4 regions of the Aliiglaciecola sp. NS0011-25 genome follow, and region 4 is predicted to be linked to each of the others. Evidence: predicted binding sites of a transcription regulator. Region 4 holds the regulator's gene; each other region holds the start of a gene.

Region 1 (7,922 bases), on a different contig from region 4:
AAAGGCTTAGATAGCGGTTTAGTTAAACAGCAAATCGCCTTATTTGCAGAAAAAGATATTCAAAGTGATAAACGTTTTGTCGAAGCATTTATTCGAAATAGAGTGTTGAAAGGGCAGGGGCTTAAACGTATCCAAGTTGAGTTACAACAACATAATATTGACGAAATGATAGTATCAAACAGTTTTGCCGACTGTGAAACAGATTTTGCTGAGACAGCCATTCAAGCTTATCGTAAAAAATACGGTGATACGCCGATACGGGATTGGCAAGACAAACAAAAGCGCATGCGTTTTTTGCAATATCGTGGTTTTAATCACGAACAAATTCGAATTGCTTTAAAAGGCGAACCTAATGAATGAGAATGATCAATACAGCTTGACAAATTCACGGCTTAACAAGGTTCCCTCATTTGTGGTATCGTTCGCCGCCTATAGCCTAATTAGCAAGCATTGTGCTTGTCCGACAACTTTTAAATCAGGAAAATGAATGAGTAAAACTACCGCTGAAATTAGACGCGCCTTTTTGGATTATTTTGCCAATCATGGTCATCAAATTGTTCCCAGTTCTTCATTGGTCCCGGCGGATGACCCTACGCTTTTATTTACCAATGCAGGCATGAACCAATTTAAAGATGTTTTTCTTGGTACTGAAAAGCGACGCTACAACAAAGCAACGTCTTCTCAGCGTTGTGTCAGAGCGGGTGGAAAGCATAACGATTTGGAAAATGTTGGCTACACAGCGCGACATCATACATTTTTTGAAATGCTGGGGAATTTCAGCTTTGGGGATTATTTCAAACAACAAGCTATTCACCATGCTTGGACGTTCCTAACCGAAGTATTAGGCCTACCTAAAGAGAAACTATTAGTCACCATTTATCATGAAGACGATGAAGCTTTTGATATATGGAACAAAGAGATTGGTATTCCAGCAGATAAAATTATACGCATCGCAACCTCAGATAACTTTTGGTCAATGGGAGATACTGGCCCCTGCGGACCGTGCTCCGAAATATTTTACGATCACGGAGAACATATTTGGGGTGGACGTCCAGGTACGCCTGAAGAAGACGGTGACCGTTTTATTGAAATTTGGAACCTAGTTTTTATGCAGTTCAACCGAACTGCCGATGGCGTCATGCACCCGCTACCTAAACCTTCAATTGATACGGGTATGGGGCTTGAGCGTATTTCCGCGATTTTGCAGAACGTTCACAGCAATTATGAAATTGATATCTTTCAGAAGCTTATTGCCGCTGCAGCAAAAATTGTGGGCTCAACGGACTTAGAAGACAAATCCTTACGAGTGATTGCAGACCACATTCGTTCATGTGCATTTTTAATTTGTGACGGCGTTATGCCATCGAATGAAGGTCGCGGTTATGTATTGCGACGTATTATTCGTCGTGCCGTAAGACATGGATATAAGTTGGGCGCGAAAGATATTTTCTTTTACAAGTTGATTGACGAGTTAGGAGTTCAAATGGGTGAAGCTTACCCTGAACTCATTGATCAAAAACCGGTCCTTGAAAAAGTGCTCAGAGTTGAAGAAGAGCAATTCTCTCGTACCTTGGAACGAGGTATGACTATACTCAATGAAGCATTGTCAGAATTAGAGGGAGAAGTTGTTCCTGGAGAATTGGCATTTAAACTTTATGACACTTATGGGTTCCCTGCTGATTTAACCAATGATGTAGCCCGTGAAAAAGGTTTTACTATCGATCAAGATGGTTTTGATCAAGCGATGGCGCAACAACGGGAACGTGCTCAGCAAGCGAGCAACTTCGGTAAAGATTACAATGAAGCGATTCATGCTAAATCAAGCAGTGAATTTGTTGGTTACGAATTAGAAGCTGATCGCGCTGAGGTTGTCGAGTTATTCAATGACAAAGGCGCTGTCACTGAAATCAAAGCTGGTGATTCTGGTATTGTAGTGCTTTCAAAAACGCCATTCTACGCGGAATCTGGTGGTCAGGTCGGGGATACTGGATTACTCAAAGGTGACTCTGCAGAATTTAACGTGTTAGACACCGTTAAGCTAAATGATGCTGTTGCTCACAAAGGTATCGCGAATAAAGATATTAAAATTGGCGATGTTGTTGATGCTCAAGTTGAAGCTCAACGTCGCTCAGCAATTAAGTTAAACCACAGTGCTACTCACTTAATGCATGCGGCGTTAAAAACTATCTTAGGTGAGCATGTTAACCAGAAAGGTTCATTGGTGGACGCAGAGCGTTTACGTTTCGATTTTTCTCATTTTGAAGCGGTTACGCCTCAGCAAATTTTGGAAATCGAGTCACTCGTCAATCAGCACATTCGTTTGAATCATCGTCTAGATACTAAACTAATGGGCTTAGAAGAAGCTAAAAATGCCGGTGCTATGGCGTTGTTTGGTGAAAAATACGACGAAAACGTGCGCGTAGTATCGATGGGACCGTTTTCATTGGAACTTTGTGGTGGTACTCATGTCAACCAAACAGGCGACATTGGATTATTTAAAATAGTCAGCGAAAGTGGCATTGCATCTGGCGTACGACGAATAGAAGCGATTACTGGTCAAGCAGCATTACAATATGTGCAAGATCAATCGAAATTAATTAGCAGCATCTCTGGTCTATTAAAGTCAGAGGCTGCGAATTTAGAAAATAGAATCGTTGCTGTAGTTGATCACACCAAAGAGTTGGAGAAGGAATTATCTAAGCTTAAGCAGAAAATGGCTGCTCAAGCTGGAACTGATTTGGCGTCTAAGACTACTGATGTAAAGGGGGTGAAAGTACTTTCGACTAAAGTTGAAGGTGTAGAATCTAAAACTTTACGTACAATGGTCGATGACTTAAAGAACCAAATCGGCAGTGGTGTCATTGTTTTAGGTTTACCAGCAGATAACAAAGTGAGTGTTATTGTTGGTGTGACTAAAGATCTAGTTGGCAAAGTTAAAGCCGGTGAATTAGTTAATTATGTAGCCAGTCAAGTAGGCGGTAAAGGCGGCGGGAGACCCGATATGGCGCAAGCCGGAGGGAGTCAACCTGAAAACCTTGATGCCGCTATTAACTCTGTACATAGTTGGTTAGAAGAGCGCTTATAAGTGTTAATTAGTGAGTTTTTGTAAGTGACGACAAAAACATGGAATGCTAATTGTGTATTTTTCTGGAGTTAACTGGTAAATACGCTAATTTTAATTAGGGAATATTGTGGAATAACGCAAAAGGAGCAATAGAATGCTAATTTTAACCCGTCGTGTAGGTGAGACCTTGATGGTAGGTGATGAAGTCACCGTAACTGTATTGGGTGTTAAAGGGAATCAGGTAAGAATAGGGGTTAACGCCCCCAAAGAAGTATCTGTGCATCGAGAAGAAATTTATATGCGCATTCAAGCAGAAAAAAATGGAACTGCGAGTGAACGTTCCGGCAATTCGAGCGAAGATGTAGAATAAAGTAAAGTGAAAAACCTAAGAAGGCTGGTTAACCAGCCTTTTTTTTTATTTTATTTTTAATAATTGTTTTAACTATCTCGAAAATATAAGCATATCAATTCGTACAAAATACCATCATATTATTGCAGTTTTACGCTGATCGTCTAAAATCCCAGCATACAGGTAGTAAAGTGTAAAAAAAGGTTTGACTTCCTTTTGTGATTCAGTAAACTTCGCTCCCACATTTGGAGAGGTGGCCGAGTGGCTGAAGGCGCTCCCCTGCTAAGGGAGTATAGGGTTTGTAGCCCTATCGAGGGTTCGAATCCCTCCTTCTCCGCCATTCCTTTTTATCGGGAATGGAACAAATGTCTTTTACGCGTGTGTAGCTCAGCTGGATAGAGTACCTGGCTACGAACCAGGCGGTCGGAGGTTCGAATCCTTCCACACGCGCCATATTGAATCGAAGCTCCGCAGGAGGTTCGACAAAATCGTCAGGAACGATTTTGAACGTGCGAAGCGCGGCCCCGAAGGGGTGGAAGGCAGGATGCCTGAAATCATCCTTCCACACGCGCCATATTTGAATCGAAGCTCCGTAGGAAATTCGATAAAACTGTTAAAGACTAGATGTAGAATTTGACAGTTGTAAGTACAGAGTAAGTTAAATACCACGCGTGTGTAGCTCAGCTGGATAGAGTACCTGGCTACGAACCAGGCGGTCGGAGGTTCGAATCCTTCCACACGCGCCATACTTGAATCGAAGCTCCGCAGGAGGTTCGACAAAATCGTCAGGAACGATTTTGAACGTGCGCAGCACGGCCCCGAAGGGGTGTAAGGCAGGATGCCTGAAATCATCCTTCCACACGCGCCATATTTGAATCGAAGCTCCGCAGGAGGTTCGAAAATCAAAACTACGATTTTGTGCTTGAATAGCGTTTTGCTAAAGAACGTATCTCGAGAAGTTAGAAATATAAAATCGACGTAAATGATTTGAAGTATAAGCAATAAAAAAACCGCTTTTATAAGCGGTTTTTTTATGCCCGAAGTTAAATTAAATATTTATAAGTAATTACCAATAAGTAATATTAATCTAAACGTGACGATTGGTATGATAGCGCTGCTTTGCATTAAATTAACTTTATAGCTAACGCTAAAAGTATTCGAACAGATTTACAGTATAAAGTGGCTAAATGATTGGTGGAGACGCCTAATCAGCGACTTGAGTGGGTAAAAATTCAAAATAGTTGAATAAGTACCCTAAAAATACAGTTTGCTTTGTGGATTTTGGTTGAGTTTTCAATGCTTAAGTGATACTTATCGATACCTAAACTAATAACAGTGTGAATTATATGCAAACGTCCATTTCTGAATTACTAATTGAAGCTGCCAACCTAATGGTAGTGGGTATGGTTGTGGTGTTTGTTTTCCTTACACTACTAATCGGCGCAGTAAACTTAATTGCTGCAATTAACCGAAGATTTCCTGAAGAAGTTGTCCCTGCGCATCCTGCTAGGACACAAAGGAAAGTGTCTAATGACAAATCAAATTCTTCCGTGCCTATTGCGGCAATAACCGCCGCAGTTCACCAATATCGAAAAAATAGATAGTCTAAATAAATCGATTTTTTAGGAGTTTCCATGAGCAACCCCCTTAAAATAACTGAATTGGTACTGCGTGATGCGCACCAATCTTTATTAGCCACTAGAATGCGATTGGATGATATGTTACCCATCGCAGCGAAATTAGATAAAGTTGGCTTTTGGTCAATGGAATCTTGGGGAGGCGCTACATTCGACTCTTGCATTCGTTATCTTGGCGAAGATCCTTGGGATCGTATCCGTGAATTAAAAAAGGCCATGCCTAATACACCTCAGCAGATGTTGCTAAGAGGGCAGAATCTTTTGGGGTATCGTCACTACGCAGATGATGTAGTTGAAAAGTTTGTAGAAAGAGCGCATACCAATGGCGTTGATGTGTTTCGTATTTTCGATGCAATGAATGACACTCGAAATCTGGAAACAGCGATTAAATCTGTGGTTTCTGTAGGCGCACATGCCCAAGGCACGATTTCCTATACAGTAAGTCCAGTGCATACCCTAGAGCGTTGGCTAGACATGGCTAAGTCCTTAGAGGATATGGGCATACATTCTTTGTGTATCAAAGATATGGCAGGGTTGTTGAAACCTTACGAATGTGAAGAACTAATTACTCGCTTGAAAGAAATTATAAGTGTGCCTATTGCCATGCAATGTCATGCAACCACTGGACTAAGCACCGCAACTTATCAAAAAGCCATTGATGCGGGTATTGATATGGTTGATTGCGCGGTATCATCTATGAGTATGACGTACGGGCACAGTGCAACTGAAACCATTATGTCGATTGTGGAAGGTACTGACCGAGATACCGGCTTAGATTTGCATCTGATGGCTGAAATCGCGAGTTACTTCAGAGAAGTGCGTAAAAAATACGCTAAATTTGAAGGTAGCTTGAAGGGCGTTGATGCACGAATATTAATTGCTCAAGTGCCTGGTGGAATGTTGACGAATATGGAAAACCAACTTCGTGAACAAGGTGCAGAAGATAAAATGGATGAAGTACTCAAAGAAATTCCTAAAGTAAGGGAAGATCTTGGTTTTATTCCATTAGTGACTCCAACTTCGCAAATCGTTGGTTCTCAATCTGTATTAAATGTGCTGACCGGAGAACGATATAAGAGCATCACTAAGGAAACTGCAGGTGTTCTTAAAGGTGAGTATGGCGCAACCGCAGCGCCAGTGAATGCAGAATTACAAGCTAGAGTATTAGATGGCCAAGAACCTATTACTTGTCGACCAGCTGATCTGATTGAACCTGAATTAGCTGCCTTAACCACAGAATTGACTGAAATTGCGCAACAGCAAAATATTAAGTTGGCTGAGGAAAAAGTGGATGACGTATTAACCTATGCATTATTCCCGCAAATCGGCTTAAAGTTTTTGCAAAATAGAGGGAATCCTGACGCATTTGAACCTGCTCCTACAGGCGAGACTGAAGCAAAACCTGCAACTTCGTCAGCTGCATCTTCGCCAGCCCAAGGTAAAGCAGAAAGTTATTCTGTGCGTGTTGATGGCAAGTCTTATGAAGTGGAGGTTGCCCCAAGTGGTCAACTTTCTTCAGTTAAAAGCACTGAAGCGGCGACGCCAACTGCCACCCCATCTTCTGACGAAGGTGTTGAATTAAACGCGCCATTGGCGGGTAATATATTCAAAATCTTAGTTCGCGAAGGAGACGAAGTGAGCGAAGGTGATGTCGTCATCATCATGGAAGCGATGAAAATGGAAACAGAAATACGTGCTATCGAAAGCGGTATCGTGACTGATGTACTTGTATCAGAAGGCGATGCAGTTCAATCAGGTCAAGCTTTATTGAGTTTAGGATAATTTCATGGAGAAGTTAGAAATCCTATGGCAAAGCACCGCGCTGGCACACTTCCAGGCTGGTCAAGTGATCATGATGGTTGTTGGCCTGTTGCTACTATATTTGGCCATCGTTAAGAAATTTGAACCGCTATTATTGTTGCCCATTGGTTTTGGTGCGTTATTGACCAATATTCCATTGGCTGGTTTTAGCGAAATGGGTGGTTTACTGCATTACATTTATGCCGTTGGAATTGATACAGGGGTGTTCCCTCTGCTCATTTTCATGGGGGTAGGTGCAATGACTGATTTCAGCGCGCTTATTGCTAACCCACGGATGTTGTTGCTTGGCGCCGCTGCACAGTTCGGTATATTTGCCACCTTGTTAGGGGCGATTTTGCTGAACTTTGTTCCAGGTCTTGAATTTACCTTAAAAGATGCTGCAGCGATTGCCATAATCGGTGGCGCGGATGGCCCAACGGCAATTTTCTTAGCATCGAAATTAGCCCCTGAATTATTAGGCACTATCGCTGTTGCTGCTTATTCTTACATGGCATTGGTACCTATTATTCAGCCACCAATAATGAAAGCGTTAACGACCCCTGAAGAACGAAAAATTCAAATGGGTCAGTTGCGTATAGTGTCTAAACGAGAAAAAATCGTTTTTCCATTAGCTGTGTTGCTAATGACTATCCTGTTTTTGCCGACGGCAACGCCGCTAGTAGGTATGTTTTGTTTGGGTAACTTAATGAAAGAGTGTGGTGTGGTGGATCGTTTGAGCAATACTGCGCAAAACGAGCTTATTAATATCGTCACTATCTTCTTAGGTTTGGCTGTTGGTTCGAAGTTGTCTGCTGATAAATTTTTGAAAGCAGAAACATTGGGTATACTTGCATTGGGTGCTGTGGCATTTGCTATAGGAACAGCCACAGGCGTTCTAATGGCGAAACTGATGAATAAGTATAGCAAAGCAGATATCAATCCTTTAATCGGCGCAGCCGGCGTGTCAGCCGTTCCTATGGCCGCAAGGGTAGTAAACAAAGTTGGGTTGCAAGCCAACCCCCATAACTTCTTACTGATGCATGCAATGGGACCTAATGTGGCAGGAGTATTG
Region 2 (7,922 bases), on a different contig from region 4:
GGCTCAACTTATTGGGACTATCAATTTTCCTCCTCTATTACGGAGGTCTAAAGATATAGAGAACTCAAAAACACAATTTTATGGCTTTATTGAAAATAAGTGTCTTGCTGGAGTTATAGAAATTGATCTAAAAGGTGAACACTTAGAAATTAATAGTTTAACTGTCGACCCAAATTATTTTAGAAAAGGTATCGCAAGCAAATTAATAAACCATGTTTTTGACACTTTTAATTTTTCTATAGCAAAAGTAGAAACAGCTGTTGTTAACTTACCTGCAATTAACTTATACAAGAAGCATGGTTTTGTTGAATTTAAAAGGTGGACACCAACTCATGGTATTGAAAAGTTAGCATTGTCGGTTAGTTGCTCTCTAATAAACTAATTAATAAAGACAAAAACAGTTGGCTGTTTTCGTTCCTCAACATTTTAGTCAACAATTTTTTGCCCATTATCTGGGCGGTATGGCTCCCTTTGTCAATTACAACCGAGTGTCTTTCTGACATTTTTTCGGTCCATAATTAGCTTTATTTCTCACTTAGAATAAATGAGCTAACGTATTGGATGAGGCAGTAATGTCATCGGTTGTCATGCTGGTATTCGTAGGTTATGCCACATTCCGCGGCATGTGCCGAATGCGTTCGCTGTGACAATTGCAGGGTTTAAATAGTCGTTATTGGGCAGCTGAAATTTAGGGGATGGGATTGAATATGATTGAGCAAAGTGTGCCTATACACGAAGATGATAAAAGTTCACCCGCTACAAGTATTGCACTTTAGCGGGCATTGCTACAGATAGGTTTTATTCGCCGTTTTGCACAGGCATTTTCGCCGCATCACGGTTTTCCCAACCGTGACCATTGAAAGGGTCAACACCTAATTGCTGCATAATATACGGAAAATCAACATTCACCCAGTTATCTACAATTTTGCCGTCAACCACTTTCCAAAAATCCATATAGCGAATCTCCACCCGCTTTCCTGTAGGCTCAATTCCCATGAATGTTCCAGTATGTACGGCTTCTTGACGGCCAAAAGCAGCACACCACTCTCCTTGGGTAACACGGGCTTCGTCAATGCATACTTTGTCAGAAAAAGCGGCTTGAAAGGGGCGCTGCCAATTGTCTTGAAACTCTTTCAACCCTTGCTTAAATCCACATCCCGCGTTTCCCATCCAGCGAAAACTCTCACTGAAAAAACGACCCATATTGTCAATATCATGATCATTCAACCCTTCTACCATGGCATCTATAGTATCTATGGTGTCTTGTGTTTTAGATAAATCGTTGTCTTTTGTAAGGATACCTTGTTCTGGACGAGAACCTTTCATCTAACATCTCCTGAAAAGTAAAAATTTCGTTTAATGACCGCCAAGCAAGAATACTGTTAGGTCGTTTTAAATGTATAAGTACAAGAACGAAAGCTGGGTAAATCACTCATGCGATTACCCAGCTTCAATAGTTATTTAAATAAGCGCAGCGCGCCTAATATTAGTCAAACTTGTATTGTAAGCTGACACCGTATGTACGTGGATTATTCCAGTTTGCTTGAACTGAGTTGATTGGTAGACCATTCAGAACTTGCGACTGAACTACCGCACGAGTTAACACTTGTTCGTCAGTTAAATTGTTCGCAAAAAAGTCGATGTTCAAGTTTTCGTTTAATTCCCACGAGATGCGAGCTGTCACCATGGCGTGAGCATCAACTTTTGTCTCTGGAATGTTAATGTCGAACGCGTAATGTTCATCAACAAAGTTCACATGTAGGTAAGGCGTTAGATAGCCACCATTTTGCAGAGCATATTCATAACGTGCACTCAACCCCAAAGTATAATCTGGCGACATGGCTGGGGAGTAACCTGCAAAGCTAAACTGACTATTAGGGCCATTGATATCTTGACGACCATCAATATTTCCTAATCCTAGTAGCGGTTGTAGCTGTGAATTTCCTACCGCAAAATCATCAGCAAACTCGGCATTAAGTAGCGCAAGCGTTGCATTCAGGGTTAGTTCGCTAAGTGGACGCCATTCCAAATCAGCTTCTAGGCCATAGGTGTCAACCTGACCACCGTTTTCATAATATTCAAAGGTAGTACTTACCCCTGTAGATACGCACTGGGCAACGGTAAGATCCGTAGTTGTGTCGTTACATGAAACAGCAAAAAGCTGTGCTTTTACATCATCGTATTGGTTAGCAAATGCCGACACGTTAAAGCGCAGTGTGTTGTCCAACAAAAAACTCTTTAAACCGATTTCATAAGAAATAACTTCTTCGTTGTCGTACAAGGCGTCAGCTCCACGATCAACTACGCGCTCATCGTTCGCTCCACCTGTGCGATAACCAGTCGCAGCGCTGGCGTAAACCATTACGTCTTTGGCAACATCAAACTCGTAAGCTAATTTCCACAATACTGCAGAGTCATCCCAATCTGGAATTGAATCACCCGTAAAGGTTTTCTCGTCTTTATTGTAGCGAAGCCCTACTAACATGCGGTTGCTATCGTTAAGTTGATAACGCGCTTGACCAAATACAGCAATAGAATCTACCTCGTGCGGATCGTAGTTTGGGTTACCCCACGAAGGAACCGTGATTGAATCAGGTTCACCATTGCCTGTTGTATCTTCAGGCCACAACCATTCCCAGTCAGCTTCTTGTGAGAACAAATACACGCCCGTTATCCATGAAAAGGGGCTATCACTTTCCACTGATGCCAACTGCAATTCAGTAGAAAACGCTTTTTGGTCATCTTGGCGCCCAAAGCCACCAACAAAATCTACCCCTCCGTCGCTGTAATCGTTATCGAAAAACTGCTCACCAGATAGCTCTGAATAGTTGGTGGTCCACTTCGCGTTGGCCCAGTCCATAGCCCAATCAAGGGTAAGGGTTGCCGACCACGTTTCTTGATTATCAAAAGACACCGCATTTCTATAAACATCGTAAGGGCCTTCATCATCTCGCTCAGCGTCAGCTGGCTGATAAATATGCCCAGATGATACAATGGCATTCGGGTTATAAATACCAGAGCCTGGCTCGGTTTCAGATATTTGGTAACCGGCTGTTTGTTGGTAGCCCCAAATTGCTTCTGAGTTAGCATCTTTCTTGCTGTAATCAATGCGAAAAAGGGCTGTAAAATCATCTGAGAACTCGTACTTTGTGGTGTTGCGCAAATAGAATTGATTCTTTTCACGTAAATCATCCGAAGAGCCTCGAAGAAAATGATTTTCAATCATGCCGTCGTGTCGGTCATGACTCATTACAAACCGCGTTGCCGCTTTATCGCTAAGTGGTAAGTTTAATATGGCTTCATAGGCTGAACGGTCAAAGCTACCATGGGTTAGTTTAGCTGAGCCACTTGTATAACCTAGTTCAGGCTGTTTTGAGATCACGTTAATACTGCCCGCGAACGTATTTCTTCCGTATAAGGTCCCTTGTGGCCCTCGCAATACTTCTATACGCTCAACATCAACATACGCCCCTAATCCACCCGTAGTGGTTGGCACGTAAATACCATCTTGAAATATACCAACGACTTGTTCTGCAATACCGGTTCCTGCCACACCTACTTCGTTGGTACGTGCACCACGCATAGCGGGGCGAACTTCACCACCGGAACTACCTATTCTCAATCCTGGAACGACATTTTCAAGGCCACTTATATCTTCAATGCCATTACGAACTATGTCGTCTGCGCTTAAGGCACTTACTGAAGACGAAACCTCCTGTAAATCCTGAGACTGCCTGTTAGCCGTTACCTGAATGCGCTCAACACCCGCTGAATTTACTTCGCTATCAGAGGTTTCTTGCTGGGCGTTTGTGCAAAAACTAACACCAATTAGAAGTGCACTTTGAATGGCACGGGAGAGGTATGTTGTATGGTTCGTTCGTTTATCTCTTTTCATCGTGATAGTTCCCGGATTATTAAAACCTTATCTGCAGTAACCGTTAATGCACTGCGCTTTTTAAACCATATATAACGCCAATTCTCGCCACGCAATATTAGTTTGTTTTATTTTTGGCTTAATAAACATACAACTCTAATAACTTCGAAGTCAATAAAAATCTTAATAACTTGTTGTATTATGAATCTTTAGTTTTCATAAAAAACTGAATAAGGGTTTTAAATTGTTGATATTTATAGTGTTTTATTATGTTGGTGATTTGGTTTCTGTTATGATTTCGAAGTAATTTTTTTGACTTCGAGTCATTGTGACTGGTCTAATCAGAGATGGTGTTGGAGTAATTTACACCCTGTGATGAGGCGTAGGAAGAAAGTTTATTAAACCGACAAAGGGCAATATAGTTTGCTCAAAGCCAACCCGACACAGAAGTCTTCTATACTGGATTGGCACTAAAATGAATGAGACAACTTATGTACTCTTAGTTGATATTTTTACGTGGTGTAAACTTGCGCCTAGCTGTATGTAGTTGTGCGCGCCAAAATATCCAAACCTTGTTGTTTTAGCCAGTAAGGCACATCCATTAACACCCAATTTTCCAATAGCTTATCGCCTTTGCGGTAATACACATCAACCACCCGCATATCAGCGCGAATACTCGAAGCTGGCATACCAAACAAGCCTCCGCCAGCCGTGTTAGATAAATTTGGCCATCCAAAGAAACACGCAAAACCGCCTTCACTAAAACGCGCCACATGACCATTAAAAACCTTATCTTTCAATCCCTTGCGAAATGGAAACATGTGTTGCTGTTGGTAGCGCTCTATGGTGTAAGTTGCGCCTATCCCCGCTGGACCATACCAGACCATGTCTTCGCTCCAGCACTTGGCTAAAAGCTCTGGTGGACAATTGTCGTTGCCCGATTTATTCAGTGAATCGAGATCTTTCACCATCTCTTCGACAAGTTCTAAGGTCTTTTTAGACTCAGCAGGATCTTGGTCTTCAAATAGCAATCCATTATGGTCACATGGGCCCGGATAAACAAAACTATGACCAGTCTCAACCGGCAAAGGATTAAGTCCAACCTGCTGCATTAACGCTATTAAATCGAAGAAAATGGCGTGACTTACTATCTTATTACCTGATATTTCGAAAAACTCTGCGTAGCGTAAAAAAGCCAGTTTTCCGGTGCTTCTTATATTAAGAAAAGGGGCGTCAAAGAGTCCAGCAAAGTGGCCCATAGACATTACCCATTTACCATCGCCGACACAGTTGTCACCCGCCATAAATACATCTTCACGGCGCTTCATACGTGTAAAGCTCTGCTTTAAGGGGACCCACAATCTTTCTACTAATTGCGCTGGCGTAGTGCAGATATCAAACGGGTACCAAGCATAAACTTTAGCATTATCAGTGATATAAGATTCAATTACTTCTTTTACATCACTGACCTGACTTTCGTCAAAGGCTGCTTGGTAGGACCTAACAATGGCTTTTTCGCTACTAAAATTCATGTCTCGCACCTTCTTTGTTTAAGAATTTGTCAAATATCGATTGAAATAATTAATGACTTCGAAGTCATTATGTATTAGGTTGAGCATTGTTGTAAATAAAAAGCGCGCTCATCAAGCAGACAGAGTAAAGAATATGACTGAAAATTTTGGCGTTTTAAACTGGTCTATCCTAGGCGGATACATCATTGCGAACCTTCTACTTGGTTTAGTAATAGGTAAAAATATAAAAAATTCCGACGATTTTTATCTCGGGCAAAAGCAAACCCCGTGGTGGGCAATAGGTATTTCGGTTATTGCCACATACGTCAGTGCCATGACCTTTCTGGGGGCTCCTGCGTGGGCCTATTCAGAAGGTTTGTCAGTGATAGCGCTGCACCTAAATTATCCGCTGGTTATTATGGCCGTCATTATCTTTTTCTTTCCTTTCTTTTATAACGCAGGCGTGGCGTCAATCTACGACTATCAAGAACGAAGATTCGGGAAACGCGCCCGAGCCATGGTGTCGAGTATTTTTATACTAAGCCAAGTTATGAGCTCAGCAGCCATTCTCTATGCTACGTCTCTTGTGTTGTCTTTTATAACCGGTGTGCCTGTTATGTGGTCTATTGTGATTGTTACTGCGATAGCGCTTATCTATACCATGATGGGGGGGATTACCGCGGTTATTTGGACTGATGTTATTCAGTCAATCATTTTATTCGTGGGGGCTGGTATTATCATGTACGCCCTGTTGGAAAGCGGTGACACTACGCTTTCTTCATCAATGACCGAGCTTAAAGCTCAGGGCAAGCTCAACCCCCTTAACTGGGACTTCGATTTTACCGAAGAGACCACGGTCTGGAGTGGTATTATCGCCATGACGCTCTATCACATCACGGTTTACGGTACTAATCAAATGATGGTGCAGCGCACATTGGCAGCGAAGAACATCGGAGATGCCAAAAAGTCTTACTTGCTAATGGGCTTTTGCGCGTTTTTTATCTACTTCTTTTTTATCGTTCTTGGTGTCTTGTTCTATGACTTTTATCAAGGTAAAGAGTTTGATAACAGCAATACTATTATTTTAGAGTTTGCTGCTGACTACGGTTTACCCGGGCTAATGGGGATAATCGCCGCCGCGGTAATGGCCGCTTCCATGTCGAGTTTAGATTCGTCGTTTAATTCCCTGTCTACGGTTGCGACAATCGATTTTTACAGAAAGTACTTTAAAAAAGACGCCTCTGAAGCTCATTACCTTAAAGCTTCACGTTTCTTCACCTTATTATTTGCAGTCCTTATCATCTTTCCGGCCATTGGTTACCACCTGTACAGTGAAGGGTCAATTTTAGAAATCCTTTCCAAAGTAGGCTCGTATTTTGTTGGCGCGCAAATGGGGATGTTCTTTTTGGGCTTTTTCTCTAAACAAACCACTGAAAACGGACTTATTGTCGGCACGATAAGCGGTTTTATCGTAGTGACATTAGTTGCACTAAACACTGATATTGCATGGCCTTGGTACTGCATCATAGGCGCAAGCGCCAACATTGTGGTGTCTATCATTGCAAGCCGCCTTATTGATGGAGTACAAAGCGACTACAACGCCTACACCATTAAAGGGCAGCAAGAGTATTTTGCGCGCGAAGGGCTCGACGAGAAAGAGCAGGGATGGTATCGCGTGCCGGGTCGTATCGATCCCATTAACTACATATTGTTTGGGTTCTTCATACTCACAATTGTGTTCTTATTTTCACTTCAATTTATGTTTTAAAAGCCAAACTCAGCGCTTTTGAGGAAGATTTTATGAGCGAAACGTCCATCGCAAAAACGGTGTATTGGCAGCCTCTGCATGACATGCTGGACCCTGCACGAAGCAAAACACAAACCTTGGCGGGTTTTGACGAAGAGTTTGTCGATTTAGCAGACTATATATTGCGTATCACCCATCGTATTTGGGAACAAAAAAACATTGGGGCTTGTTACGACTATTACGCTGACTTCTGCCCTGTGCATACACTAGGAGGCTACGCAGACAGCGTGGATGTGGTAATACAAAATACCCTGAAAACCATTGCTGCGTTTCCAGATAGGTCACTTATTGGGGAAGATGTGATTTTCCGCGAAGAAACCAACGAGGTGTATTATTCATCTCATCGTATCACCAGCATTATGACCAACAAGGGCCCGTCTGAATTCGGTGCTCCTACGGGTAAAACGGGCCGCGTTACCACCATCGCCGACTGTATGTGCAAAGACAACAAAATTTTTTATGAATGGCTGATGCGAGACAATAGCTTTCTTATTGCGCAGTTAGGTATTTCTCTTGATGATGCTGCGGCCTTTCAGGCTAACTTTCCGCTATCGAATACATTTACCCAATGGATAAATGAAGAGTATAGCCGTACTGCGACCGACGAGGCATCCCTCCGAGAAGACTTGTCTGACCAAGATAAACCTTGGGGTGATTTCGCCAATTCGTGGGCAGAAAATCTTTTTAATAAACGTATGTTTAACCAACTTTCTGATTTTTATAAACCCAA
Region 3 (7,922 bases), on a different contig from region 4:
CGATAAGGGGGTTATTACCACCCATCTCTAAGGCTAATATTTTACCCGGGTGACCTGCAAATTGTTCATGTAAAATTTTGCCAGTACGCGAACTTCCAGTGAAAAACAGGCCATCAATATCAGCATGGCTTGCTAATGCTTTACCGGTTTCTACTTCGCCTTGTACTAAATTCAAAACCCCTGCAGGTAAACCCGCTTGCTGCCAGAGTTTCACCATTTTCTGAGCCACCAAAGGGGTCAGATCACTAGGTTTGAATACTATGCTATTACCGGCAATGAGCGCAGGAACTATATGTCCATTAGGAAGGTGGCCTGGGAAATTATACGGACCAAAAACTGCTACTACACCATGGGGTTTGTGGCGAATAAACGCCTTGCCCACAGGCATTGGATTTTCAACTGTACCCGTGCGATCTTGATACGCTCGTTCTGATATCGCAATTTTGCCAACCATCGCACCTACCTCAGTCGCCGTTTCCCATAACGGTTTTCCCGTTTCTTGAGCAATGGTTAATGCTAAGTCTTGTTTGTTTTCAGTAAGTAGTTCTGCATACCGTTTAACAATTTCCAGACGGCCCTCAAGGGGTAAATCACTCCAGCTTAAAAACGCGTTTCGGGCAGCTTTTACTGCCGCGTCTATTTGTTGCGGCGAAGCAGATTTTGCTTGCCAAATAATGGTGTTTTTAGCGGGATCAATTGATTCAATATCGTGACCTTCACCTAGGTGCCACTCACCTGCAATATAGTGGGCTTGTGTCGTCATACATAATTCCTATGGCTGGGTTATTAAATTATTTTGGTTGGCGCATATCGTATAGGGTCATTTTCAGCGACCATTAACGCTGCAGCGCTTTCGGGAGAGATATACGCAAAGTTGTTGTCGTTATCTACATAGACTTCCGTGGTAATTGCTCTAAAGTCTTTTACCTTAGTATTAATTACGTAGCATAAAGCGCCGTCAGCGGCTTTTTGCTGGTCAATTTTAATCGGCAGCTTACGACTAGCTTGGGCGGTTCTAATGTGTTGGATATTGGCTTCTACTGTTGGGCCACCATCAAAAATGTCCACATAGCCACGGCTAATAAACCCTTCTTGTTGCAAAAGCTGTAAAGCAGGACGAGTTTTTTCATGAACTTGACCGATAACCGCTTGCGCCGCTTTGCTCAACAAACTGACATAAATTGGGTATTTGGGCATTAATTCGGCAATGAAGACTTTGTCTCCAATGCCGGTTAAATAATCCGCAGTGGGGAAGTCCATTGAAAAGAAATGTTCTTCCAGCCATTGCCAAAATGGAGAGGTGCCGTTTTCATCACTTACTCCACGCATTTCAGCAATTACTGTTTCTGAAAACCGAGTTTGATGCTCTAACATAAATAAAAATCGAAATTTTGACAGCAATCGACCATTACTGCCTTTACGAGCATTTTCTTTGAGAAACAAAGTGCATATTTCAGACACACCTGTGTAGTCGTTACAAAGCGTCAAAATATCCACAGTGTTGTGGATTTTAAGCTCACGAGAAGCATGCACTACTTTGCCACAATGATAGTGGTAAAAAGAGTCTTCTAGGCCGACTGTCGCAGCAATGCCACTGGTACCGACTACTTCATTTGTATCGGTATCTTCCATGACGAATAAATAGCTTTGATTAGCGGGTTTATCGACTTTCTCTCGAAAAGCAATTTCAGATTGTTCTATTTTGCGTCGTAACAAAGCCTCGTTTACAGGCAGTGATGTAAAACCAATACCTGACTCAACAGCAATATCATACAAGGCATCATAATCATTTAACGCAATAGGACGGATCACTTTCATAATAGCGTGCTCACTTTACTGGTTGCGTTTTAGCTTAGCTATTTACAACATGCTCAATGGCACGTTCAAAACGCGCTAAACCTTCGGCGATATCTTCATCAGGGATTACTAATGAAGGTGCAAATCGCACAACATTTGCGCCAGCAACTAGGCACATCATATTGTTAGCAGCAGAAGCCACTAAAAAGTCTCTTGCTTTACCGTGATATTGTTCATTCAGGGCACAACCAATTAATAAACCTTGGCCGCGAATTTCACTGAATACATTGAACTTTTGATTAATTTTTTCTAAACCATCGCGGAATAGTTTTTCTTTACGCTTAACGTCTTGCAGAACCGCTGGCGTGTTAACAATGTCTAAAACTTTTTCTGCAACTGCGCAAGCTAATGGGTTACCACCGTAAGTACTTCCGTGTGTGCCGACTTTCAAGCTAGCCGCTATTTCAGAGGTGGTTAGCATTGCACCGATTGGGAAACCGCCGCCTAATGATTTTGCCGTCGTGAGGATGTCAGGGACGACGTTTAAGCCCATATATGCGTATAAATGTCCTGTACGGCCAACGCCCGATTGCACTTCATCAAAAATAAGTAATGCGTTGTGTTCAGAACATAAAGCCCGCACGCCTTCTACAAATTCTTGGCTAGAACTGATTACTCCACCTTCACCTTGCAAAGGTTCCATAATCACGGCGCAGGTTTTATCCGAGATAATGTCTTTAAGTGCATCAAGGTTGTTGAAATCCACATGCTCAACAGCACCTGGTTTAGGACCAAAACCATCAGAATAAGCTGATTGACCGCCAACAGTTACGGTGAAAAATGTACGTCCGTGAAAACCCTGATTAAAAGCGATGATTTGATTTTTGTCTTCACCAAAATGCTCTAGTGCGTAGCGTCTAGCTAGTTTCAGTGCAGCCTCGTTTGCTTCTGCACCTGAATTTGCAAAGTAAACTTTATCAGCGAAGGTAGCGTGAGTTAATTTTTTACCTAAGCGAAGAGCCGGCTCATTGGTGAATACGTTACTGACATGCCACAATTTTTCGCCTTGTTCTTTCAAGGTGGCGACTAAATCAGGATGGCAATGGCCTAATACGTTCACAGCGATACCACCGGCAAAGTCTATGTATTCTTTTCCTTCCTGATCCCAAACTCGAGATCCTTGACCTTTTACAGGAACAATTGCCGCTGGGTTGTAATTGGGAACCATAACTTCGTCAAACGTTGCGCGTGTTACTTGCATTATTTACCTCACTTAAAATTCTGGACGTCTATTTTCACTTGTGATTAATACTGGGTTGGTCACCAAAAAATACTTGCCGAACGACCAATTTGGACTGCGCATTGTGTCAGATTTTATTCAATCTGTCTCTAGGGTAAACGCCGAAAACCCTTAAATTTAAAGGGATGCGGCTAATTTTGCAGGAATAGTGAATAACTATTTAAACTAAGCAATCTGCTGTTTATGCATAAAATTGTGCTACGCCATACAATTTTATGCATCTCTAAAATTGTCTATGGATAGCCGCTTTTGAGGCTGAACTGTTTTGATTAAATTTACTTACAGCGAAATTAGATTCTAACTAGAATTGAGAGTTTATCTAATTCACAAGATCATAAAGCAATCATGATAGTTGCATGAATATGTAAAAAAAATTTTAAAAATTATGGGGATAAACGAATTTACTGAGACGTTTTGATTATTTTTCATCCAAAATTATATCAAAATCTCGCAAATTAGTTTTCTTCAATTCGCCCAAAGCACCTTTAGGAAAGCAAAATTGACGTAGATATATTTTTGCTTCGTCTAAGGAAATCAACTTATTCGATTTAAGAGTTCGATATCGATTGTAGGCTTCACCTTGGGCTAGTACTTTACCAAATGGAGACATTTCGCCTATTTCTTTGTAGTTAGCAAATTCGTTCATGGCTTCAACAAAAACCAGTCGTTTGAATGGCATCCGCGAAATGAGCTCTGTGCTTAGTGAATAACCATAGGTAGTTAACGCATTGAGTAAAAACGTTTCTGAAGGTACAACTTCCCCCAACGCAAAATGTTCATCTCTCTTGCGCTCATTTTGCGCTTCGAGTACCGCTTCTCTGTGCACCTGCTCAAATAATTTAAAAAATAGGCGCACTATTACTATTTTACCGAAGTCATGGAATAACCCCAGTAGAAAGGCATTATAACTATCTAGTTTATTCAATTGCGCTAACTTTTTACATGACATCGCTGTACCAATAGACGCATCCATCATTTGCACTTTGATTTTTGGAAAAGGATCGGTAATTTGCGGTAAACAACGTCGAAATGCTATGGAAGGGATCAGCATCTTAATATTCTCAACGCCTAGATAGCTTAACGCGGTTTTTAAACTTTCAACTACAACTACTTTGCCATTTGAGTCTACTCTACGATATTTAGGGGTATTGATAAGCCTAATCAATTCATCATAAAGCCAAGGCATTCCAGCCGCTATAGGTTCAATTTTGCTGATGGAAGTTGATTTGGCCGCCAGCGAATCAAGTAGTGCGGGCAGGTTGTGGTCAAAGCCTAACACTTCGTTGAATAGTTTATCAGTATCTTCGAGTTGAGCTTCTAAGCGCTTGATAACCTCATTATGAACCATGTTTTGGATATCTTGCACATAGTTAGTGTGAGAACGTCGATTGAGCTCTTTATCATGTCTAGCTTGTTTCTCAACTTGCAGCAGTGTGCGCTGAGCTTCACTATTCGCGGGCAATTCAACATCCTTTGTTTCTGTACCTGCTCCCATATGCTGCTGGGCTAATTTTAGGCTAATAGTCAGGTAATCAAAGCGTAGGTTGATTTCGTTTTTTAATGCCAAAAGTTCGCTCATTGATTCTTCTTATTGCCGTTGAATTAGGTTTGGGATGTACTATTGTAAATTAGCAGACTTGTAGAGTTGAAAAAACACTTTAAATAGTTTCGTTTGTAGCTAACCACCATCTATCGGCAATCTTAACAAAATTACTTAATAATTTATGCCCTACTTTAGTTAAAAGTGACTCAGGGTGGAACTGCATGCCCATTAATGGCCAAATTTTGTGCTCTATCGCCATAGGTTCGAACTGGCTAAATTCTTCACACCAAGCGGTAATATCAAACTCTTTCGGTAATGAATCGCAATTCAGTATCAAAGAATGATAACGAGTGGCAATAAATGGGTCTTCAATATTTTCGAAAAGGGGGGTTGAGTTATGGCGAATACTGGAGGTTTTACCGTGCATTATGTGTTCGGCCACTTCCACTTTTGCACCGAATATTTGTCCGATTGCTTGATGTCCTAAACAAACCCCAAGAATAGGGATCTTGCCTGCAAAAGTGCGAATAGCTTCTAGTGTGACTCCCGCTTCATTGGGCGTGCAAGGCCCAGGGGAGAAAACCAAATATTGCGGTGCAAGTTGGGCAATTTGCTCACAGGTTATCTGGTCATTTCTCACTACCTGCACTTCGACATTCAATTCTCGGAAGTAACGAGCAAGGTTATGAGTAAAAGAATCATAGTTATCGATCAACAATAGCATGACAATTTACTTTCCAAAAAAGGATTACCCGCAGAACCGTAACTTTCCAAAAATGTTTTCCTAATCAGCGCTAAGGCTTTGGTATAAATCCAACTGCTTGGTAAACTTTTTGAATCATTACAGAGGCACGAGCACTGGCTTTTTCAGCTCCATCTCGCATAACCGTATTCAAATAGTCTTGGTCTGAACGTATTTCGTGGAACTTAGCTTGAATAGGTTCTAGCAACGCAACAACCGCATCGGCCACATCACCTTTTAAATGACCATACATTTTGTCCTCGTATTCAGGTACTAAGCTATCAATGCTTTTACCTGTTGCACAGGACAATAACGATAATAAATTGGAAACCCCAGGTTTTTCCTGTTTGTCGAAATAAATGCGCGCCTGCTCATCTGAATCCGTTACTGCACGCTTAATTTTCTTACTAATCTTTTTAGTATCTTCTAATAAGCCAACAAAGTTATTAGGATTCGAATCAGATTTCGACATCTTACTGCTTGGATCCTGAAGACTCATTATGCGGGCACCAAACTCAGGGATAAATGGGTCTGGGATCGTAAACACGTCGCCATATAAGTTGTTGAAACGTGTGGCCACATCGCGGGTAAGTTCTAAATGTTGCTTTTGATCATCACCTACAGGTACTTTATTTGGCTGGTACAATAAAATATCAGCAGCCATAAGAGCAGGGTAGGTCAATAAGCCAGCGTTAACGTTAGCCACATTTTTAGCTGATTTATCTTTGAATTGAGTCATCCTGTTCAATTCACCCATTTGCGTATAGCAATTAAGCACCCAAGCCAATTGCGCGTGCTCTGGCACATGGGACTGCATGAAAATGGTACTCTGACTTGGATCTATTCCACAAGCTAAGTATAAAGATAAACCGTCTAAACAAGCGTTGTAGAGGGCTTTAGGATCTTGACGCACTGTAATTGCATGCATATCGACAATCATATACAAACAATCATTATCTTGTTGCATATCGACCCATTGGCGCAATGCGCCCATATAGTTTCCTATAGTCAGTTGTCCAGACGGCTGACAACCACTTAATACAATTGGTTTACTCATATTATAAAATTATCTTCTTAAAGGTTAGAAACACGCTTAAGCCATATTCACTTTGCTTAATTCTGCGCGCATTTGGTCTATGACGTGTTTGTAATCTGGCTGATTAAATATGGCTGAGCCAGCAACAAAAGTATCGGCCCCTGCTTCAGCGATGCTGCGAATATTATCGACTTTTACGCCGCCGTCAATTTGAATTCGAATTTGTTTACCCGATGCTTGTACCCTTTGTTTAACAGATCTGATTTTATCCAGTGTTTGCGGTATGAACTGTTGTCCGCCAAATCCAGGGTTAACTGACATCATTAGAATGAAGTCTAGTTTATCTATTATATGGTCAAGACAATTTAACGGCGTCGCCGGGTTCAGCACTAATCCAACCTCACAGCCACTTTCGATAACTAATTGCACACTTCTATCTAAATGCTTTGTTGCTTCAGGGTGGAAACTGATTCGATTTGCGCCAGCTTTGGCGAAGTCTTCAATCATCTGATCAACAGGCTCTACCATTAAATGCACATCAATCGGCTTTGTTACGCCGTGTTTCACCAATGACTCACACACTAACGGACCTACCGTTAAGTTTGGAACGTAATGGTTATCCATCACATCGAAGTGGACTAGATCTGCACCAGCTTCTATCACACTATCCACTTCGTTTCCTAAACAAGCAAAATTAGCGGAAAGGATAGAAGGAGCAATTAAAAAAGGACTCATTAACTTCTCCAAAAAAATTTGACGATAGTGTAAAGAAAAATGGTTTATGAAAAAAGCGCTAGCGCTCTCAAAGTGGTGCACCAGATTGGTGCTGAAGAACTAATCTGGTGCTTCAATATCACCATAGGTTGCTTTTCAATATAAACTTTATTTATTGATAATTAAATTTTATTAATAAGAAACAATAAGTTACGTTCTTGTAAAGATTGTATAAATAAGCGGCATCAGAATTGCCTTATTGATGCCAGCGACAAAAATAAAATAATAATAATAATAAAAATTAAAACATTGAAAACAATATAAATTTCGGAGAACACATATGAAAACGTTGAAATTGGCCGCATTGGCTGTTGCTGTACTTTCTGCAACCAGTTTTAGTTCCTTAGTTCAGGCTGAGGTTTCAGCTAACTTTGGTGCAACAAGTAACTACATTTGGCGTGGTATGAGTCAAAGCTCTAACGATGTATCCGTTTCTGGCGGTATCGACTACTCAGATGAAAGTGGTTTTTATGCGGGTACTTGGGTTGGTTCAATTGACTGGGGTAACGGTGATGGCACTGAAAACGACTTCTACTTAGGTTACGGCGGTGAGTCTGGTGACTTCGGTTATGATGTTGGTTACATTTATTACATGTATCCTGCAACGGGTTTTGAAGATTCTGATTTCGGCGAAATTTATTTCAACGGTACATACAAAGCGTTTTCTTTTGGCGTAGCTTACACAGTAAACAGTCAATATGACGACGATGCACCTTATGGAACAGGTGAC
Region 4 (7,922 bases):
TTACGTATTGGTTCTTCAAAACTTAAAAATCGCCAGAATTCATTGGATGCTGCATCAGGTTTTGCTGAAGCACAAATAAGTACTGCTGATGGTACTATTTATATTGGTCCTGATGACTCTCGTCAATCTAACGAACTCAACTACGATACAGATACCTTCAAGTTTACTGGTACTTATTATTATGAAGACCATAAAATTATGGCTGGTATCGAATACGAAAAACTAGACGTATTCAACTTGTTTATGCAGCACACCGTTGGTGAATATCGCTTTGACTCTATTGCAGATTTTGAAGCTGGTATTGTGAACCGTATTTATTACAACAACTCTGCTGGTACTAACAACCCTGCTGATGCCGGTGCATCGTTCGCAAACACGACTACTACTTTGTACATTCAAGATGATTTCGATTTGACTGATGATGTTCAAATGATGATTGGTTTGCGTTACGACAAATACAGCACAGATGATACTCCTACATTGAACCAAAACTTCCAATCTCGTTATGGTTTTGCTAATACCGGAACTGTTGATGGTCTTGATTTGATTCAGCCTCGTATTGGATTTAACTGGAGTGTTGCAGACAACCTAGAAGTACGTGGTGGTGTTGGCCGTTATTCTGGTGGTAACCCTAACGTTTGGATCTCAAATGCCTATTCAAATGATGGTGTAACTAACATTGGTGTGCGTGAGAGTGAAATTGAAAACTTTGATACATTGTTTAATACTGCATTGACAGGTCAAGGTCGTCCAATTTATGACATTCCTCAAGCTATGTACGACGCCGTTGCCAATACATCTATCGAAACGGGTGATGGTGGTGTGAATGCAACTGACCCTGATTTCAAAATTCCCCATGAGTGGAAATTTGCAATCGGTGGTACGTATATCACTGACAATGACTATGTATTCACAGCTGATGTAATGTATACCAAGAAAAAAGATTCACCGATTGTAACGGATCTTTCTTTGACTGAATCTGGTGAAGTTGCTCCTGATGGTCGTCCACTATATGCCTCAAATGGTCGTTTCGAAGGATATGACTTAATGCTGACTAATGTAGACGGATCAGACGGCGAATCTAAAGTTGTGTCTTTAGCGGTAAGCAAAGAGTTCGATTTCGGTTTAGATGCAAGTTTTGCATATGCATATACTCGTTCTACAGATGTGAGTCCAATGACGAGCTCTACAGCAGGTTCTAACTTCGGTAACCTTGCTACCTCATCATTGAACAACCCTGGTGTATTTACATCTGATTACGAAGTTCGTCACCGTTTCACATTGAACTTGAGTTATTCTCAAGAGTTCATGGATGGTTACGCAACCAAGTTTAGCTTGTTTGGTACTGCTAATGAAGGTGCGCCAATTTCATATACATATTCTAATTCTTCAAGTATGTTCGCTGATTCAAATGACTACAGAAGTTTGATTTATGTACCATTGGAAAATGATGATAGCGTAGTTTATGGTGATGACTTTGATTTAGCTGCCTTCAATGACTTTATTGCGTCAGAAGGTCTATCTCGTGGCGGTATCATGGGACGTAACTCTGTGAAAGCCGATTGGTGGGTGAAGTTTGACGTTCGCGTTGAACAAGAACTACCTGCGTTTTATGAAGATCATAAAGCCAGCGCTTTCGTAGTTATTGAAAACTTGGGTAACATGTTGAATGACGATTGGGGCATTTTCCGTGAAGGTTCTTTCCCAGCTGATGATATTATTACTGCAAGTATTAACGACCAAAACCAATACGTTTACGAAGAGTACAATGCTTCACCGCAAAGTATTAACCGTGGCGCTTCTCTTTGGGAAGTACGTTTTGGTGTTAAGTACAAGTTCTAAGTAATTAACTACTAGATTAAAAGCCGGTCTTTATGACCGGCTTTTTTGTGTTTGAAGGTAAGATATACTAATAGATTCGAGGTATTTAATATGCGGGTTGATAAAAAATGAAGTTCTTTTCGATAATCTTAGGAGTGCTAATCGCAATGCAATTAGTTAGCTGTGCTAATTCTCAACCAACAATTCGAGTGGCAACCTTTAATGTCAGTATGGAAGCGGACAATTATCGAGGGACAGAAGCGCAGCAAGACCAGCATGATCCGACTTTGTTGTTTAAGCATTTAGCCACAGGCGATAACCAACAGATAAAAAATATTGCACAGATTATTCAACGAATTCGGCCTGATATTATTCTGCTAAATGAGTTTGATTACAGCAGCGATCCGTCGTTGGGTCCTGACGCTTTTATCAACAATTATTTGCAGGTTTCACAGCAAGGACAGCGGGCTATTGATTACCCATATTTTTACTATGCACCGGTCAACACAGGGGTTGCTAGCGGTGTTGACTTAAATAACGACGATAAAATAGAAAATTCAGGTAGTGATGCCTTTGGTTTTGGTCGTTATCCTGGACAATATGGGATGTTGCTATTGAGCCGCTATCCCATTGATTTGCATGGCGCTCGAACTTTCCAAAAGTTCTTGTGGAAAGACATGCCTCACAACACTTTAGGGAAAATTAAGAACACCGATGGTAGTGCTTGGTATTCACCTGAGGCGATTCAAATCTTACGCTTATCGTCTAAATCCCATTGGGATATTCCGATTAACATAGAAGGTAAGACGGTACATGTTCTTGCGAGTCATCCAACTCCTCCGGTATTTGATGGGCCGGAAAATCGTAATGGTTTGCGAAATCATGATGAAATTCAATTTTGGAATGATTATTTAGACGCCGGTTCAAAAGCTGACTATATCTATGATGATAAGGGCAAAAGAGGCGGCTTCAGTGGCGAGCGTTTTGTTATATTAGGGGATTTGAATGCATCTGCAAATGAAGGCGATGGAGAACGCACTATGATGGCTGATTTACTTGCTCATCCCCGTGTTGCTCAACACGAATTACCCAAAAGTGCTGGTGCGAAAGAGTCAAACTTGAATAACCCTAATGCCAAATATCATACCGCAAAGTGGGGCTTAACTGTTGACTATGTGCTGCCATCTAAAGCTGGCCTTTCAATACTCGACTCAGGGGTATTCTGGCCCAGTAAAAGTGAGCCAGGTAGTGAATTAGTTGAAGAACGACAAGCATCATCTGATCATCGCCTAGTGTGGCGCGAAGTTGAGTTGAAATAACCTATATATTGTAGGTTAACCCTTGCGACTATCCAGCCTGCAATTCTTTGTGCTGGGCAAAGATTGGCAAGCGTTCATCTTCACGATGGCTAACCATGAGAATGGTTGCCAACTGTTTTTTAGCAATAGTTGTAATCACATCTAGTACCAAGCGCCGATTAATTTCATCTAAACCTTGTGTGGGCTCGTCTAACACTAAAAGTGATGGGAACTTAACTAAGGCTCGCGCGATCAATAACAAACGCTGTTCACCAAAACTAAGCTGTTTGAAGCTACTGTTGGCCAGTGGCCTAAGACCAATCAAATCTAGCCATGCTAATGCTTGTTGTTTCTGGCTAGAAGTGACGTCTTTATACAAACCAATGGAGTCCATGAATCCTGACAGTACCACGGTTAATGCATTGCAGCTTACTCGATACGAACGGTGGATATCAGGGGAAACTATCCCTAGGTGTTTTTTGATATCCCAGATGGTTTCACCGGTACCGCGCCTATAGCCCATAACAGTGACATCATTGCTGAAACATTGTGGACAGTCACCGGTAACCAATTGCAGTAATGTTGATTTGCCGGATCCATTGGGTCCGGTAATGATTGTGTGCTGGAACGTATCAATACTTAAATTGGCGGCTTTGAGTGCATGATTTTCGGTATAAATAACATTTGCGTTATTGATGCGCACTAGCGGTTTTTTATTGTGGCTATGTTTATCGGATATCATCCGCTCAAGTAATGATTTATCTAGTGCATCAAAAGCAAATATGGTGTCGATAGTGGCTTGCGCATCACTTACTGATAATCCACTCAAATCATGCAAACTATTATTTTCTACCAGCGCGAATGTTGTGATCCAGTCTGGGATGTCTTGACGATTACTGAGTAATATAATCAAGGTGATATCTTGGTGTTTTAGCTGACTTAACACCTGACTTAATTGCGCCCTTGATGATGGATCTAAATCATCAAATGGGTTATCCAAAATAATATAGGTAGCGCCAGATAATATCGCTTTTAAGATTAACAGCTTGCGCGACTCGCCAGTACTAAGCTGTCGAAAACCGGTATCAAGGCGATGTTCTAAGTGGAAGCTGGCAATAAATGGGTGGTCAAGTTTGTCTTGAGGTAAAAAGTCTTTTGCCGGAGTGCCAAAATCAATTTCATCGGTGATATCGGTTTCATCAATCTTTAATTCGTTTTCATATACGGCCTGCAAGGTTTCAAAAGACACCAGTGCAACTAAATCCCTTGCGGGTAAATTTAAGCTGCTGTATTCGGCATTATTTAATTTTCCTAACAGAAGTTGGTCGACAAATTGTTTCCCTGAACCATTTTTGCCTAACACCGCTACGGCGCTATGTTTACAAATTCGCCAAGATTTTACGGCTAATTTAGGATGATGAAAATGCTCGATAGTTATCATTGCTAAACAACTCACAATTATACGAAAGGATCTCTAAAGGGTAATGTCACGTTTTAATTTACAGTTGAAACGGGTAGCTGCCTATTTGTTAGAGTGAAAATCGTTAAACATTCTCAAATAGGGCTTCAACTTTTTTACGGGTTTCTTCAATATTGCTGATGTCAGCAGGTGCGATAAAAATCGTATCGTCTCCAGCAATAGTGCCTAATACACCATCCTTTTGACTAAGGGAGTCCAATAAGCGCGCGATGAGTTGAGCTGCACCTGGACTGGTACGAATGATTACCATGACATTGTTGTGCACAATATCTAATACTAATTGACGCAATGGGCTTTTTGCCGTAGGCATTCCCATCTCTGGTGGCAAACAGTAAACCATGTCACCGCGCGCATTGCGGGTGCGTACCGCGCCAAATTTACTTAGCATACGGGAAACCTTGGATTGACTAATACTGCCAAAGCCTTGTTCCGTTAGTGCATCAACAATTTCACCTTGAGAGCCAAAGCTTTCCGTTTTTAAAATATCTTTAAATGCTTTGACCAATTCTTCTTGTTTTGTATTAGACATGCCACCCTCGCTATTAACTGCTATAGTTTGACACAATCTAAACAGGGTAGGTAGCCTTGTTTACAAGCAGCAAAATACTTTGCATTAATATCATATAGTTAAAGTGTCTGTTTTGAGTTACTACTAAGTATTGAATTCGTAGCATCTAACCCATATATTCTGTTAAGCCTTAAAAACTAACTGAATGTTAGGCTAAAAGAGTTATATTGCAAAACAGATAGTGAACATTCACCACAATAAATTGTTTTTTCATGCGGCTTACTCTATGGTTTGCCGTCAATTTAATAGTCCCACAGGAGACAACTATGAAAGTAGCGGTATTAGGTGCTGCAGGCGGTATCGGTCAGGCCCTTTCTCTTTTATTGAAAACCCAGTTACCAGCTGGTTCCGAGTTAGCTTTATATGATGTTGCACCTGTTGTGCCAGGAGTGGCAGTTGATTTGAGCCACATCCCTACAGACGTAAAAGTTGAAGGTTTTGGTAAAGATGATTTAGCAACTGCGTTACAAGGTTGTGATATTGTTTTGATCCCAGCAGGGGTACCTCGTAAACCAGGTATGGATCGTTCTGATTTGTTCAATATCAATGCGGGTATCGTTAAGAACCTAGTTGAAGGTATTGCGGATAACTGTCCTGATGCATGTACATGTATTATTACCAACCCAGTTAACACTACTGTTGCGATTGCTGCAGAAACGTTAAAAGCTAAGGGTGTTTACAACAAAAACAAATTGTTCGGTGTAACTACTCTTGATGTTATCCGTTCTGAAACTTTTGTAGCTGAATTGAAAGGTTTGAGCTCTACTAGTGTGCACGTTCCTGTTATTGGTGGTCACTCTGGTACAACTATTTTACCTCTACTTTCACAAGTTGAAGGTGTGACATTTAGCGATGATGAAATAGCAAGTTTAACTACTCGCATTCAAAACGCTGGTACTGAAGTTGTTGAAGCAAAAGCCGGTGGCGGATCTGCTACATTGTCAATGGGTCAAGCTGCGGCAAGATTCTGTTTGTCTCTAGTAGCTGCTATGAAAGGCGACAACGTGGTTGAATATACTTATGTTGAAACCAACTCAGACGACGCAGTATTCTTCTCTCACCCTGTAAGACTAGGTCCTAACGGTGTAGAAGAAATTCTACCTTACGGTGAGTTGAGCGAATTTGAACAAAACGCAAAAGATTCAATGCTTGAAGGTTTGCGTGGCGATATTGAGTTAGGTGTTAAATTCGTAAAAGGTTAAGCATTTAACCTATTACCGAACCTAACAAAAAGCCCCTTGTAGTTAACTACAAGGGGCTTTTTTATGCAGGCTAGTTCAGCCAGAATTAACCTGTATTACGCATGCCCACAGCAATACCTGCGATGGTTACCATCATTGCTCTTTCCAATAACGCATCGTGTTGACTGTCATCTAATTTTCTTATTCTAGATAACAATTCAATTTGCAAGAAGTGCAAAGGTTGCAAGTAACCCGCTCTAATACTCATGGATTCTTTTCCTCGCGGATCCGTTTCCATTACAGTCTCTTGGCCTAATAATTTGAGCAAAGATTCAATGCTTTCATCTAACTCGGTTCTCAATGCTTCACCAAAATACTGCAATTCAGCCGGTACAAGACGATCATCATATTCTTTGCTTATTCTGGTGTCTGCTTTATTAAACACCATATCAAGCATCGATAAGCGGGAATGGAAGAATGGCCAATTTTCCAACATATCATCAATGATCTGCTGCTGACCTGATTGGTAGTAATCGGTCACTGCTTTCATTGAACCTAACCAAGACGGTAAAACCAACCGCGTTTGCGCCCATGCGAAAATCCATGGGATTGCTCTGAGACTCTCAATACCACCTGTTGGTTTGCGTTTTGCTGGACGACTACCTAAAGGTAATTTGCCGAGCTCTTGTTCGGGAGTTGCCACTCTAAAGTAGGGCACAAAGTTTTCATCATGACGTACTATTTTACGATAGTTATCACGACCTTCGTTGGCCATAGAGGTAATCGCTTCTCGCCACTCTTGTTTTGGCTTAGGTGGTGGAAACAATATCGCTTCTAGAATCGCACTGGCGTATAAGCCTAGGCTTCCTTTCGCAAGTTCCGGCATACCAAATTTATAACGTATGGTTTCACCTTGCTCAGTAACCCTAAAACCACCGGTGAGAGAACCTGGAGGTTGTGAATGGATAGCAGCATGTGCAGGTAGACCTCCACGTCCGATTGTACCTCCGCGACCATGAAACAAGGTCAACTTGGTTTCAAATTCATCGGCTAATTTAACCAATGCTTCTTGAGACTCGTATTGGGCCCACCCAGCGGCCAACGCACCGGCGTCTTTTGCTGAGTCAGAATAACCAATCATTACGTACTGTTTACCTTGAATATAACCTCGATACCAATCGATACTGAGCAATTGTTTCATCACAATTGCAGCGTTATTCAAATCATCCAAGGTTTCGAACAGTGGTGCTACTGGCATTGGCCATTTAACACCTGTGTCTTTAAGCAGTAACTGCACAGCAAGCACATCTGAGGGCAGACTTGCCATTGAAATAATATAAATCCCAAAACCTTGTTGGCTGTTTTTAGCAATAATGCGGCAGGTATCTAAAACCTCTTGGACTTCTGCCGAAGGTTCCCAGTTTTCCGGAATAAGTGGACGTTTAGATCCCAATTCTTTTAACAAGAACGCTTGTTTGTCTTCTTCGCTCCAATGCATGTAATCACCCATGCCAAAGTAGCGTGTTAACTCGCCAAATACTTGAGCATGGCGTTCTGAATCTTGTCGAATATCT

The links. Region 4 encodes ArgR, which controls arginine synthesis, uptake and breakdown. Its sites were predicted from a motif close to ANTGAATANNTATTCANT; they were not measured.
Region 1: a site for ArgR is predicted at 4,633-4,650, ahead of ABWV72_RS14755 (OadG family protein). Genes of this name have one in related genera too.
Region 2: a site for ArgR is predicted at 5,458-5,475, ahead of ABWV72_RS20035 (ester cyclase). Genes of this name have one in related genera too.
Region 3: a site for ArgR is predicted at 3,245-3,262, ahead of ABWV72_RS10395 (aspartate aminotransferase family protein). Genes of this name have one in related genera too.

Annotation. Positions count from the first base shown of each region.
Region 1 covers NZ_BAABWR010000016.1:78,907-86,828, forward strand. Annotated here, with positions in the region: gene ABWV72_RS14725 (regulatory protein RecX) at 1-360, shown strand, start outside; gene alaS (alanine--tRNA ligase) at 488-3,085, shown strand; gene csrA (carbon storage regulator CsrA) at 3,219-3,434, shown strand; tRNA gene ABWV72_RS14740 (tRNA-Ser) at 3,661-3,753, shown strand; tRNA gene ABWV72_RS14745 (tRNA-Arg) at 3,790-3,866, shown strand; tRNA gene ABWV72_RS14750 (tRNA-Arg) at 4,083-4,159, shown strand; gene ABWV72_RS14755 (OadG family protein) at 4,760-5,017, shown strand; gene oadA (sodium-extruding oxaloacetate decarboxylase subunit alpha) at 5,048-6,832, shown strand; gene ABWV72_RS14765 (sodium ion-translocating decarboxylase subunit beta) at 6,837-7,922, shown strand, end outside.
Region 2 covers NZ_BAABWR010000032.1:23,098-31,019, reverse strand. Annotated here, with positions in the region: gene ABWV72_RS20050 (GNAT family N-acetyltransferase) at 1-382, shown strand, start outside; gene ABWV72_RS20045 (ester cyclase) at 799-1,326, opposite strand; gene ABWV72_RS20040 (TonB-dependent receptor) at 1,487-3,895, opposite strand; gene ABWV72_RS20035 (ester cyclase) at 4,408-5,406, opposite strand; gene ABWV72_RS20030 (sodium:solute symporter family protein) at 5,540-7,153, shown strand; gene ABWV72_RS20025 (ester cyclase) at 7,186-7,922, shown strand, end outside.
Region 3 covers NZ_BAABWR010000010.1:73,317-81,238, reverse strand. Annotated here, with positions in the region: gene astD (succinylglutamate-semialdehyde dehydrogenase) at 1-763, opposite strand, end outside; gene astA (arginine N-succinyltransferase) at 787-1,818, opposite strand; gene ABWV72_RS10395 (aspartate aminotransferase family protein) at 1,853-3,058, opposite strand; gene ABWV72_RS10390 (HDOD domain-containing protein) at 3,516-4,676, opposite strand; gene ABWV72_RS10385 (anthranilate synthase component II) at 4,756-5,364, opposite strand; gene trpS (tryptophan--tRNA ligase) at 5,435-6,439, opposite strand; gene rpe (ribulose-phosphate 3-epimerase) at 6,476-7,153, opposite strand; gene ABWV72_RS10370 (TorF family putative porin) at 7,473-7,922, shown strand, end outside.
Region 4 covers NZ_BAABWR010000003.1:251,240-259,161, reverse strand. Annotated here, with positions in the region: gene ABWV72_RS04225 (TonB-dependent receptor) at 1-1,842, shown strand, start outside; gene ABWV72_RS04220 (endonuclease/exonuclease/phosphatase family protein) at 1,989-3,140, shown strand; gene ABWV72_RS04215 (ATP-binding cassette domain-containing protein) at 3,169-4,560, opposite strand; gene argR (transcriptional regulator ArgR) at 4,664-5,128, opposite strand; gene mdh (malate dehydrogenase) at 5,434-6,369, shown strand; gene ppc (phosphoenolpyruvate carboxylase) at 6,455-7,922, opposite strand, start outside.